Regions from separate parts of the Rhizobium cerradonense genome, predicted to be linked through region 3. Evidence: predicted binding sites of a transcription regulator. Region 3 holds the regulator's gene; each other region holds the start of a gene.
What was found. The regulator PhoB, encoded in region 3, activates phosphate uptake and scavenging genes when phosphate is short. The targets are predictions, from matches to a motif close to TGTCATNNANCTGTCAT.
Positions count from the first base shown of each region.

Region 1: PH547_RS32160 (alkaline phosphatase) is a predicted target of PhoB. The motif match lies at 1,208-1,224, and genes of this name have one in related genera.
Region 2: PH547_RS19305 (inorganic phosphate transporter) is a predicted target of PhoB. The motif match lies at 1,645-1,661, and genes of this name have one in related genera.
Region 4: PH547_RS22160 (Orn/Lys/Arg family decarboxylase) is a predicted target of PhoB. The motif match lies at 1,767-1,783, and genes of this name have one in related genera.

Region 1 is NZ_JAQJCK010000034.1:13,271-16,401, reverse strand. Features, by position in the region: gene PH547_RS32165 (DMT family transporter) at 1-901, opposite strand, end outside; gene PH547_RS32160 (alkaline phosphatase) at 1,281-3,035, shown strand.
Region 2 is NZ_JAQJCK010000007.1:517,107-520,237, reverse strand. Features, by position in the region: gene PH547_RS19305 (inorganic phosphate transporter) at 1-1,599, opposite strand, end outside; gene PH547_RS19300 (GCG_CRPN prefix-to-repeats domain-containing protein) at 1,854-2,162, shown strand; gene PH547_RS19295 (hypothetical protein) at 2,305-2,973, opposite strand; gene PH547_RS19290 (CbtA family protein) at 2,975-3,131, opposite strand, start outside.
Region 3 is NZ_JAQJCK010000007.1:120,084-123,214, forward strand. Features, by position in the region: gene PH547_RS17300 (GcrA family cell cycle regulator) at 310-834, shown strand; gene phoB (phosphate regulon transcriptional regulator PhoB) at 934-1,617, opposite strand; gene phoU (phosphate signaling complex protein PhoU) at 1,650-2,363, opposite strand; gene pstB (phosphate ABC transporter ATP-binding protein PstB) at 2,415-3,131, opposite strand, start outside.
Region 4 is NZ_JAQJCK010000010.1:148,753-151,883, forward strand. Features, by position in the region: gene PH547_RS22160 (Orn/Lys/Arg family decarboxylase) at 1-1,722, opposite strand, end outside; gene PH547_RS22165 (sensor domain-containing diguanylate cyclase) at 2,287-3,131, shown strand, end outside.

The sequences.
Region 1 (3,131 bases), on a different contig from region 3:
GGACGGCTTCGGTCGGGACCGTTTCCTTCAGGTTCTTCCGGTGGAAGATGAAGAGACCGGCAAAGACGATGATCGCGGCGCCGATGATGATCTGCATATCGGGAATATCGTTGAAGAAGATGTAGCCCAGCACAATCGCCCAGAGCAGCAGCGTATATTGCAGCGGCGCGAGCAGCGATGCCGGTGCGAGCTTCAACGAGCGCGTGATGAGCAGATGCGCGCAGGAGGCTACGATGCCGAGCAGTAGCATGCCGGACCAATCGATTGGCGTCGCCGGGCGCCAATGGCCGATGCTCAAGACGATGCCGGTGGCAAGGGCGGCGATCGTCTGCCAAGTCACAAGTGTCGTGTCGCTGGTCGAGCGCAGATAGCGGCTCATCACCAGCGTCAGTGCAAAGGCTAAGCTGCCCGCGAGGCCGAAAAGCGATGGAAGTGACAGCATCGCCGTGGACGGACGCAGCGCGATGACGACGCCAGCGAAGCCGACCAGAACGGCCAGCCAACGGCGCCAGCCGATCCTTTCCCCAAGAAAGAAATGCGAGAGCGCCGCAACATAGATCGGCCCGGCCATATAGAAGGTCATAACATCTGCGAGCGGCAGATAGGCGACGGCAGCGTAGAACAGGCCGACATCGCCAGTCGCCATGGCCACCCGCATTAGCTGGAGGCCTTTCTGCTCGACGCGGAACAAGGCCATCGGCCCTTGTCTCACGATCATCGGTCCGAGCACGACAAAAGCTCCGAACGAGCGGATCACCAGCACCTGACCGACGGCAAAACTCGAGACCAGCCACTTGCCCATCGCATCATTCAACGCAAAGAGCAGATCGCCGAGCAGCATCAGCACGACACCGGTCATGATCAGGTTTCCGGCGTTGGCCATGGCTGTCTTGGTCTTCATTCCCCGAATCCTCGCAAAAACGGCCGCGCATGCGCGGCCAAGTGCGGCTTCGACCTTAACGCCGCCGATGTCAAGTGCTGGCTTAAATACGACGGCTACAAGAGATCGGAGCGATGAATAAACCGGTCAGACAAGCCGACGGACAACCGCTACTACCGACCCGGCAACGTCGGAGACGTGACTACTTCGCTGAAATAGTTGACGATGGAAAGTATCCTGAATGGCCGCTTTCCCATGCAGATGCTTCAGGCGACACCGATACGGTGAGACTGATATCGCTGCAAGTCCAACCACTTACCTTCTGCCTGTCATTCGTGTGTCACGATCGCCCGCTAATCACGACACTGTAACGTGACTTCACAAACGCGCGAGGATTCCCATGCGTAAAACTCTAATCGCTCTTGCCGCCGCCACCATGCTGGCCGGCGTTTCCCACGCAGCCACCGTCTATCCGCTCGATCGTGCAACGATCCTGGTCGGCTCGCCTTTCGACTTCAAGGTCGAGTTCGACGGCGCCATCAAGAAGGAAGACGTGAAGATCACCATCAACGGCCAGGATGCCAAGTCCGTTCTCGGCGCCGATTTCAATTTCGTGGCCGACGAGAAGGGCAAGGATGACAAGAGCCTCGGCTCTGCCGTTATTCTGCGCTCCGCCAAGATCGGCAAGGCAGGCACCTATAAGGTAGAAGTCAGCGCCGGCGGCCAGACGAAAGCTGTCACCTGGGACGTGTTCGGCACCTCCGCGACCCCGAAGGCCAAGAACGTCATCTTCCTGCTCGGCGACGGCCTCTCCGTCGGCCATCGCACCGCTGCCCGCCTGATGTCCAAAGGCATGACCGAGGGCAAGGCGAATGGACGCCTCTTCATGGACGACCTCGATCATATGGCATTCATCGGCACATCGTCCACCAATGCGATAGCCACCGACAGCGCCAACACCATGTCGGCTTACATGACCGGCCACAAGACCGCGATCAACGCGCTCGGCGTCTATGCCGACCGCACGCCGGACTCGCTGGACGACCCGCGTGTCGAAAACATCGCTGAAGCGGTGCGCCGCCTGACCAAGAAATCGATCGGCGTCGTTTCCACTGCCGAACTCGAAGATGCCACGCCGGCCGCCGTCATTTCCCATACCCGCAAGCGCGGCGACAAGGCTGAAATTGCCGCCATGTTCCTCAACACCAAGCCGGATGTGATCCTCGGTGGCGGCTCGGCCTATTTCCTGCCGAAGGACGTCCCTGGCTCCAAGCGCAAGGACGACAAGGACCTGGTCAAAACCTTCAAGGACGATGGCTACGCGCTGGCGACCGATAAGTCCGAGCTGACAGCCGCCGCTGGCACCAATACCGGCAAGATCCTTGGCCTCTTCCACACCGGCAACATGGACGTGACGCTGGACCGGGAATTCCTCAAGAAGGGCACGGTCGGCAAATTCCCGAACCAGCCCGGCCTCAAGGACATGGCCAAGGTCGCGCTCGATCAGCTTTCCAAGAATCCTGACGGCTTCTTCCTTATGATCGAGGGCGCCTCGATCGACAAGCAGGCTCACACGATGGACTGGGAGCGCTCGGTCTTCGAAACCATCGAGTTCGACCAGGTTGTCGGCATGGCCCGCGAATTCGCCAAGACGCATCCCGATACGCTGATCGTCGTCACCGGCGACCATACGCATGGCGTTTCGGTCATCGGCACGGTCGATGACGAAAAGCCGGGCACGGACATGCGTGAGAAGGTGGGCGTCTACGCCGATGCCGGCTTCCCGAACTATGAGGACAAGGACGGCGACGGTTTCCCTGACAAGGTCGACGTGAGTCGCCGCCTCGCCATCTTCGCCAACAACTATCCGGACTATTACGAAACCTTCCGTCCGAAGATGGACGGCCCGTTCGAGCCGGCAATTCAAAACGAGAAGAAGGAATACGTCGCCAACAGCGCGTACAAGGACGTTCCCGGCGCCGTGCTTCGCGAAGGCAATCTGCCGCGCAACGCCGATACGGCCGTTCATGCCGTCGACGACGTCGTGCTGCAGGCAACAGGTCCGGGTTCGGAAGAGTTCAAGGGCTACATGGAAGAGAGCGACGTCTACCGCGTTCTCGCCGATACCTTTGCGCTCGGCGCAGAGACTATGTAATTTGCCAGAAACCTCCGGGCGGTATTGGCCGCCCGGAGGTCATTTCCGAAGAGGTGCGCCGTGGGCAACATTCTTTCCGGTTCCGTTGTCAGCCGC
Region 2 (3,131 bases), 400 kb from region 3:
AAAGACCTGGCGCAGCACGATGAACAGCACGAAGGCAAGCGCGATCGAGGCGGGCAGCGTCAGAATCCAGGCCATCAGCATGTTGCGGACGGTGGACCACTGCAGACCGGAACCATTGGCGGCCATCGTGCCGGCGACGCCGGAGGACAGGACGTGCGTGGTCGAAACCGGCAGGCCGAGATGGTCGGCCGCACCGATCGTCAGCATGGCGACGACTTCGGCGGCGCCGCCCTGGCCATAGGTCAGGTGCGTCTTGCCGATCTTTTCGCCGACGGTGACGACGATACGCTTCCAGCCGACCATGGTGCCGAGGCCGAGTGCCAGCGCCACCGCAACCTTCACCCAGAGCGGAATGAACTTGGTCGCGTGATCGACCGCGGCGTGATAGTTGGTCACGGCCTTCAGATCATCCGGGCTCATCTGCAGCAGCTTCTGCTTGTCTATGAGCTTCAACGATTCACCGATCAGGTAGATGTCGTTACGAACGTTGCCGACCAGGCCGTTCGGCAGTTTTTCGACGCTCGGATAGGCGGCGATTTCAGCGCTGGTGGCGTGGATATAGGCCTGCAGTGCTGGCGTCGTTTCGTCCGTCCAGGTCTTGCTCTTCACGGCAACGCTGACGGCAGCCTTCGGGTCTGCGGGCGTGGCGACGCCGGCCTTCACATACTTGCCGAGTACCGTCTCGACCTGCGCCGAGGCTGCCTTGTAGGCATCGAGGTAATTGACATCGGGCGTCTTGTTCAGCGCGAAAGCGGTCGGTACTAGGCCGATAAGGATGAGCATGATCAGACCCATGCCCTTCTGGCCATCGTTCGAACCATGGGCGAAGCTGACGCCGGTGCAGGTGAAGATCAGCAGGCCGCGGATCCACAGCGGCGGTGGCGTATTGCCCTTCGGCGCTTCATAAAGCTCCTTGTTGCGGATCAGAACTTTGGAGACCAGCAACAACACAGCGGCTAGGCAGAAGCCGATGATCGGCGACAGCAGCAGCGACAGGCCGACATTGCTTGCCTGCGACCAGTCGACACCGCTCGTGGCGGAACCGGCCGGCGCCAGGAACTGATTGGCAAGACCGACGCCGATGATGGAGCCGACGAGCGTGTGCGAGCTCGAAGCCGGTAGGCCGAGATACCAGGTGCCGAGGTTCCATACGATGGCGGCGGTCAACAGGGCGAAGACCATGGCAAGGCCGGAGCCCGAGCCGACCTGCAGGATCAGTTCGACGGGCAACAGCGCCAGAATGCCGAACGCGACGGCACCGGAAGAGGTCAGCACGCCGAGGAAATTAAAGAATCCCGACCAGATAACCGCAAATTCGGCCGGCAGCGAACGGGTGTAGATGACGGTAGCGACCGCATTGGCCGTATCGTGGAAACCGTTGACGAATTCGAAGCCGAGCGCGATCAGCAACGCCAATCCGAGCAGGATCCACGGAACCGCCGCCGCATTGGCAAGATCGTTGCCAAGGGCATAGCCAACGTAAGCAAGGCCGCCGAGTACGACGATGCCGAAGAGCGGCAGGAACCATTTGGCGGAACCGCCTGCGCCGTGAATAGGGTGGTCGCCACCCTCCGAATTGCTTGAAACGACGTCGACCATCTCAAACTCCCTATCGCAAATAACGTCTTCATTTAAGCGCGGTTGATGACGCTCTCGTGACGCGTACTCGTGGTGTCGATACTGAACTTCTTGTTGCGAACGTCTCTCCTAAGGCGGCAGTGGGCGACACGCGCATTGCAACCTCACGTTCAACGTCTTGATTTTGCCGCGAAAAGGCCTTTTTCGGTTCACCCGGGGTTCAGCCAGCGGGGATTTAAATCCGCTTGTAAGGGACTTGAATGGAGATCATCACGATGAGATTGCCCGTGATTGCCGTTGCTGCCGTACTCGGCAGCCTTGTCGTATCTTCGGCAGAAGCAATGCCTATCGCCGCTGTTGGGACCGTGGCTAAAGCGCCGGTCGTCAACGTTGATTATGCCTGCGGCCGTGGCTGGCATTTGACGCCGCGCGGCGTATGCCGGCCGAACCGCTATGGGCCGCCGCGCGGTTATGGCTGGGGATATTACAGGGCGCCACCGCCGCGTTGGGGCTGGTATGGCCATCGTCCCTATTATCGTGACGGATGGGACGGTGGTTGGCGAGGCCGGCCGCGTGATTGGTAAAATAAGACACACCGCCGTCCGGTGACGGCGGGTGTCGTCTACTAGAGCGGGAAAGCGATTCATGGAATCGCTTTCCCGCTCTATCTCTTTGTTTTTACGCATTCCGGACGGAAAACCGTTTCGCACTTTTCCTGGAATTGCTCTAATCGGCAATGGCCGGTTTCGTCCGCAGGAGCCGCGCGGTCCACCACAGCGCGGCCATTGCCGTCATCAGCGCCAGCATCGTCGCGGCGAGGCTTTTGACGTGCAGAAAGATGCCGGCGAGCCGTGGCCGGATCAAGTCGGCGGTGTTGAAGCCTTCGTTGCTGAATTGGCAGAGAATAAGCGACAGATTGTTGCGTACCAGCGCGCCGTCGATCTCCGAGACGAGGTCGCCGGCGGCAGCCATTTCGTCCTTCATCGTCCGCATCTGCAGCAGCGCCATCTTGGCGGCGGCGAGATAGGCATGCGAGCATTCGTTAAAGGGACTGTCCTCATCGCCAACGCTTCCCGGCATGACGCCCCAAAGGCAATAGGCACGCTGGATTTGTGCGTAGTTCAGGACGCGACGGAAGGACTCGTCGGTATCGGACGCCGATGAGGCAAGCGCGATGATGCGCCCGTAGTAAGGAGCGATCACGGCCATTTCGCCATGGGTCAAGCTTGGTATCGGAATGCCCGCACGAGTTCCGGACGAGCTGCCGCTATGCGCCTTCGCCTCCAGCGGCAAGCCGAGTGCGCAGATCAGATAAAAGACCGAAAACAGAATGGCTGGTCGCCGCCAATATATCCCCCGCAAAAAGTCATGCGGGGGACATGTCAGGCTTGCCATTTCAGGCCCGGCGCATGGATGTGCGACCGTAGCGAACCTGCGGCAGGTCACGTTCGGCCCATGCCCCGAAGGCGAGGCCGAGTGTCGCCCACAGGATCGCGTGCATGCCGAGCGACGCGATGCGGAAGCGCCAGAGCACGACGGCGGAGAACTGCTCC
Region 3 (3,131 bases):
TGCGATGTCAACAAAACTGGCGATTTAGCAGGTGCGGCAGAGCACCTCTCGATGGATGGCATGTCTTCGACAACTTATATTGCATAAATGCCACTCACGTATAGCAAGTTGGGGAAAACCTCGAAATCGATTCCTCAAGATTCCCGCGACTCTTGTCACGGAGTCAGCCTCACACTAGGTTAAAAACCAATTACTAGACTGCATGCGGCGGAACTAGTCACCACAATTTTAAAGCGTTTCACGCCTCGACCCAATTCGAGGCAATGGTGAGGGATTCTGCCATCAGAAACGCGATAGCGGAGACAGGGCATGAATTGGACAGACGAACGCGTCGAGAAGCTGAAAAAGCTGTGGTCCGAAGGTTTGAGCGCCAGCCAGATCGCGGCACAGCTCGGTGGTGTCAGCCGTAATGCCGTCATCGGCAAAGTGCATCGCTTGAGCCTGCCGGGCCGAGCGAAGGCCGGTGGTGCGGCAACCACAGCTCGAGCGCCGAAGCGCAATACCTCGGCCCCACGCGCGCCGAATTACGCCTCGCGCGTTGCAACCCGCACGGTTACCCGCCAGCAGGGTGCGACGATGCTCAAGGAAGAGGTCGAGATCGATACGGTCAGCGAAGTCGAATATCGTCCGGCCGCCAATGTGGTCGTTCCGATCTCGCGCCGCCTCGGCCTGACGGAGCTCACGGAGCGCACCTGCAAGTGGCCGGTCGGCGACCCGCTGAAGGAAGATTTTCACTTCTGCGGCAATGACAGCCCGGACTCTTCGCCGTACTGCACCTACCATCAGCGGCTGGCTTACCAGCCGGTGCATGACCGGCGCCGGGCCGCGCACTGAACCACACCAGACAAAGGAAAAACGGGCCGAAAGGCCCGTTTTCTGTTTCCGCCGCTATGTTGGATGGCCAATCGGGTTGCCCCGATCAGGCCTCCCCCATCAGGCCTCCATGGAATAACCCGCGCCGCGAACGGTGCGGATGACGTCCTGCATGTTGGAGAAATTCAGCGCCTTGCGCAGGCGGCCGACATGCACGTCGACGGTGCGTTCGTCGACATAGATATCATGCCCCCACACGCCGTCGAGCAACTGAGACCGAGAGAAGACGCGGCCGGGGGACGACATCAGGAATTCCAGAAGGCGGAATTCCGTCGGCCCCAACCGCACTTCACGGCTCTTTCGGTGGACGCGATGGGTTTCGCGGTCCAGTTCGATATCGCCGCAGCGCAGTACCGTGGACAGGACCTCCGGGCGGGCTCGGCGCAACATCGCCTTGACGCGGGCCATCAGTTCCGGCGTCGAGAACGGCTTGACGACATAGTCGTCCGCGCCGGTGGAAAGGCCGCGCACGCGCTCGCTTTCCTCGCCGCGAGCGGTGAGCATGATGATCGGCAGGCGCTCCGTCTCCGGCCGCATGCGCAGCCGACGGCAGAGCTCGATGCCGGACACGCCGGGGAGCATCCAATCGAGGATCAGAAGATCGGGGATGCGCTCCTGGAGGCGCAGCTCAGCTTCGTCGCCTCTCAGGATAGTGTCGACCTCGAAGCCCTCGGCCTCGAGGTTATAGCGCAGCAGAACGCTTAGCGCTTCCTCGTCTTCTACAACAGCAACTCTCGGAACCATGCGCCTCTGGTCTCCTTCTCTTGGTGTCTACTTTATTCCGTTACCGAACCGACGGTGTTGGCGGTATCGTCCTTCGGGCGCTCGCCTTCGGGCTGGGCACCGGTCGCCATGTAATAGATCGTCTCGGCGATGTTCGTGGCATGGTCGCCGATGCGCTCGATGTTCTTGGCGCAGAAAAGAAGATGCGTGCAGGTGGTGATGTTGCGCGGATCCTCCATCATGTAGGTCAGCATCTCGCGGAAGAGCGAGGTGTACATGGCGTCGATTTCCTCGTCGCGTTCGCGGATCGACACGGCCTTGTCAGGTAAACGGGTCGAGTAGACGTCGAGCACTTCCTTGAGCTGGACGAGCGCCAGTTCGGAGAGGTGTTCGATGCCGCGGGCGAGACGACGCGGAACGCCGGTGCCCTGCACGGCGATGACGCGCTTTGCGGTGTTCTTGCCGAGATCGCCGACGCGCTCCAGATCGGCGGCGATGCGGATGGAGCCCATGATTTCACGCAGGTCCGCAGCCATCGGCTGACGGCGGGCGATGGTGACGATCGCCTTGTCGCCGACTTCGCGCTCGGCGTGGTCGAGAATGACGTCATCGGAGATGACCTTCTGCGCAAGGCTGGCATCGCCGTTTACCAGGGCGCGGACGCTGTCGCTGACCATCTGCTCCGCCAGGCCGCCCATTTCGGAAATGCGGCGCGTCAGGAACTTCAGGTCTTCGTCGTAAGCGGAGAGAATGTGTGTTGAGACCATTTTTTTATCCTCTAGGTGAAAGATGTGAAAGGAACCGCGCGGGGAGCATCATCAGCCAAAACGGCCCATGATGTAATCCTGCGTGCGGTAATCATCGGGATTGGTGAACATCTTATCGGTATCGTTCTCCTCGACCAGATGGCCGAGATGAAACATTGCGGTACGTTGCGAAACGCGGGCTGCCTGCTGCATGGAATGCGTCACGATGACGATCGTGAAGTTTTCCCGCAGCTCATGAATGAGTTCCTCGACTTTGGCGGTGGCGATCGGATCGAGCGCGGAGCACGGCTCGTCCATGAGAATGACCTCGGGACTGACCGCGACGGCGCGGGCGATGCAGAGGCGTTGCTGCTGACCGCCAGAGAGGCTGGTGCCGGCATCATAGAGCCGATCCTTCACCTCGCCCCACAGCCCGGCCTTCTGCAGACTGGTTTCGACGATATGGTCGAGATCGCTCTTGGACCGATGCAGCCCATGGATACGCGGACCATAGGCCACATTCTCGTAGATCGACTTCGGAAACGGATTGGGCTTCTGAAACACCATGCCGACGCGGGCACGCAGCTCGACGACATCGATTGAGTTGTCGTAGATATCCTGATCGTCGAGCGTGATTTTGCCGGTGACGCGGCAGGTGTCTATCGTATCGTTCATGCGGTTGAGGCAACGCAGGAAGGTGGACTTGCCGCAGCCGGAAGGACCGATCAGCGCGGTGACAGTGTTGGCGCGGATGTTCAGATCCACGTCGAACAGCGCGCGCTTCTCGCC
Region 4 (3,131 bases), on a different contig from region 3:
CTCGGTGTATTTTCCGCTCACCCGGTCGAAGCCGGGGGTCAGCAGGGTGAGCTTGTTCGGGTCGGTCATGGCAAAGCCCGGCTCCATTGCGGAAAAACCGTGCCATGCCGCGTCGGGCGTCAGATGCCAGAAGGCGGGATTGGTGGCGAGCTGGTCGGTAGAGACGCTTTCCCACGGCACTTCATGCACCGCTCCATGGCTCGATACATCCGGGATCGCCACCCGGTCCGGCACGAAGGGCTCGAAGAACCAACGGCGCTCGGGGCGATGCTCCTTCTCCTCGAACTCGCGTCGTACTGCGCGGATCTTCTTACGCAGCTCGATGCCGAGGCGGATCGTATCGTCCCACAGCACTTCGCCCGAGCGGCCCTTCATCATCTGTGCGCCGACGTCGAGCGAGGCAAACAGCGGATAGAAGGGTGAGGTCGAGGCATGCTGCATGAAGCTTTCGTTGAAGCGACGGTGCTCCACGCGGCGCTTCTGGCCGGTAATATGCCGGTCCTTCATGTGGATCTGAGAGGCCTGCGAGAAGCTTGCGAGCTGCTTGTGGGTGGATTGCGTGGCGATGATGCCGGGCGCGTCCGGGCCAAGATCGGAAAGGCCCATGGCAAAGCGTCCGGCATAGAGCGGATGAAACTTCATGAAGCCCGCCCACGCCTCGTCGAAGAGGATGTAGTCGCACAAATGGCCGATGCGCTTGAGGATCATCTCGGCATTGTGAATGGTACCGTCATAGGTGCACTGTTCCACGACAGCAACGCGGAATGGGCGCGGCTTCTTATAAGCCTCCGGGTCTTTCACCAGCGGGTGCGTGCGGATGCGCTCGCGCAGGGCGTCCTCGTCCATGAACGCGAAATCGATGGGACCGATCAAGCCATAGAGGTTGCGTATGGTCGGCATGTAAACCGGAATGCCGCCCGAGATCATCAAGGCGCCGTGATGAGCGGCCTTGTGGTTGTTGCGATCGAACAGCACGAGATCGCCATCGGTGACGAGTGCGGAGAGCGCGACCTTGTTGGACGTGGAGGTGCCGTTCAGGACGAAATAGGTCTTCTCGGCGCCGAAGATTTTGGCTGCTTCCTTTTGTGCAGCGAGCGCCGGTCCTTCGTGAGTCAGCAGGTCGCCGAGGTCGAGCACGGAATTGTCGAGATCGTCGCGAAACACCGCTTCGCCGAGATGCTCCATGAAGACCCGCCCGATCGGGCTGCGGCTGTAGAAGATGCCGCCATTGTGCCCGGGGCAGGTCCAAAGGTGATTGCCTTCCTCGGCATAATCGACCAGTGCACCGAAGAACGGCGTCTTCAGCGTCTCGGCATATTGCTTGAGCCGGCTGATGAGGCTCTTGGCGATGAAGGCGGGCGTTTCTTCCGATAGGAAGACATAGCCATCGATGAAATCGAGGACCTCTACCGGCACATCCTCGAAGCGCTTACGGCGGATCAGCAGGATGATGGGGAATTCCAGGCCGCGCCGGCGCATTAGGTTGATGAGGGAGGCCGTTTTGCCCTCGAGCCCCTTTTTGCCCCAGTCGACTAGCATGCAGCCGATGGCGGCGTCCGTCTGTACGGCGATCTCCGCATCTTCGAGGTTTCGTGCGCGCACCACCTCAAAGCCGGAGCCTTGGATCTCCTCGATGATCTGGTTGTAGCGGGCGCCCTCCAGGTCATCGCTGTCGAAAGCCGGCGTTGCGAACAGAAAGTTGAAACGTCTGAAATAATCCATTTGGGTACCCGCTCCTGATCTGGGACGAGATGTCGACGCATTTCATGACAAGGATGTGACAGGCTGTCGGATGTTCGAAACACTTGCACAGAATGGCATTTTTGCCATGCGTCTCTTCTCTTCCTGAATTTCTCCGTGCAAATCGATCGTCGGCGACTGTCCGATGCGATAAGCTCCTTTCGAGTGAACGGCCGCTTCTGAAACATAGTTCTGGCAACAAACCACCTGGCTAATGGTTCCGATTCCTTTCAAGGCGAGCAGATATCCTGTTGCATTTTCGGTCAGCCGCCGAGACTTTCATCGGCATATGCGTTTGCTGCTGGCTTTGTGATTGTCAGGAGCTTGGCTGGAAACCACATGCTGCCGGCAGGTGTAGCTTTGCCCGTGGCAGAGGGATTTTGGCTACAGACCCCGATATTTGAACAACCACCAGCCGTCCACGTGCTTCCTTCGTTGGCAGCAAAATCTTAAGCGTTGCGACAGCATGTCCGGACTCCAGCTTGACGACATTCCCCTGCGCAATTTACGGCTGGATAGCAATCTGCTTTGAAAGGTGTCGGGTCGATGTCGGCTGTACGTGCATTTGGAAGATTATCCGATGAGGCAGCGCGGCGCGAACTCGACCGCCTGGCCGCTCTCGACCGGCTGGACATATTAGACACGCCTAGAGACGAGGGGTTCGAACGGCTGGCCCGCCTCATCAAGCAGGTGTTCACAGTCGATATTGGCATCGTCTCGTTCATCGACGCCCACCGTCAGTGGTACAAGGCCTGTTTGGGATTGCCGGCAGACGAGGTTCCCAGGGAAGACACCTTCTGCCGCTACGTCGTGGACTGCGAACAGCCGATCGTCGTGCCCGATGCGAGCCGCGATCCCCGGTTTGCGTCCAATCCTGCCGTGACGGGAGAAGCGCATATCCGGTTTTACGCCGGCGTTCCTCTTAAGACCCGTGATGGTCATACCGTGGGAACCGTCTGCGCCATCGACCGTCAGCCGCGGTCATTTGGAAACAAGGATCTGGCGATCCTGGAAGAGATTGCGGGCGTCGCAATTGATCGCTCGGAGTTGCTGCAGTCGGCTGCCATCGACGTCCTAACGGGCGCGCTGACCCGTCGCGCTTTCAACGAGGAGGCCAGCCGTCTGCTTTCCCTTGCGGCTCGCCATCATCATGACGTGGCGTGTATCGTGCTCGATGTCGACCACTTCAAAAGGATCAACGACACCTATGGCCACGCGGCGGGCGACGAGGTGCTCAAGTCGGTGATCGAGACGTGCCGAGAGCAGCTCCGAGCTGACGATCTGCTTGGGCGTTTGGGTGGTGAAGAATTTGCAATTCTCCTTCCGCATATCGACCAGGCTGCTGCGCTTAAGGTGGCTGAAAAGCTTCGCAGCGCGCTCAATGCAGTTCC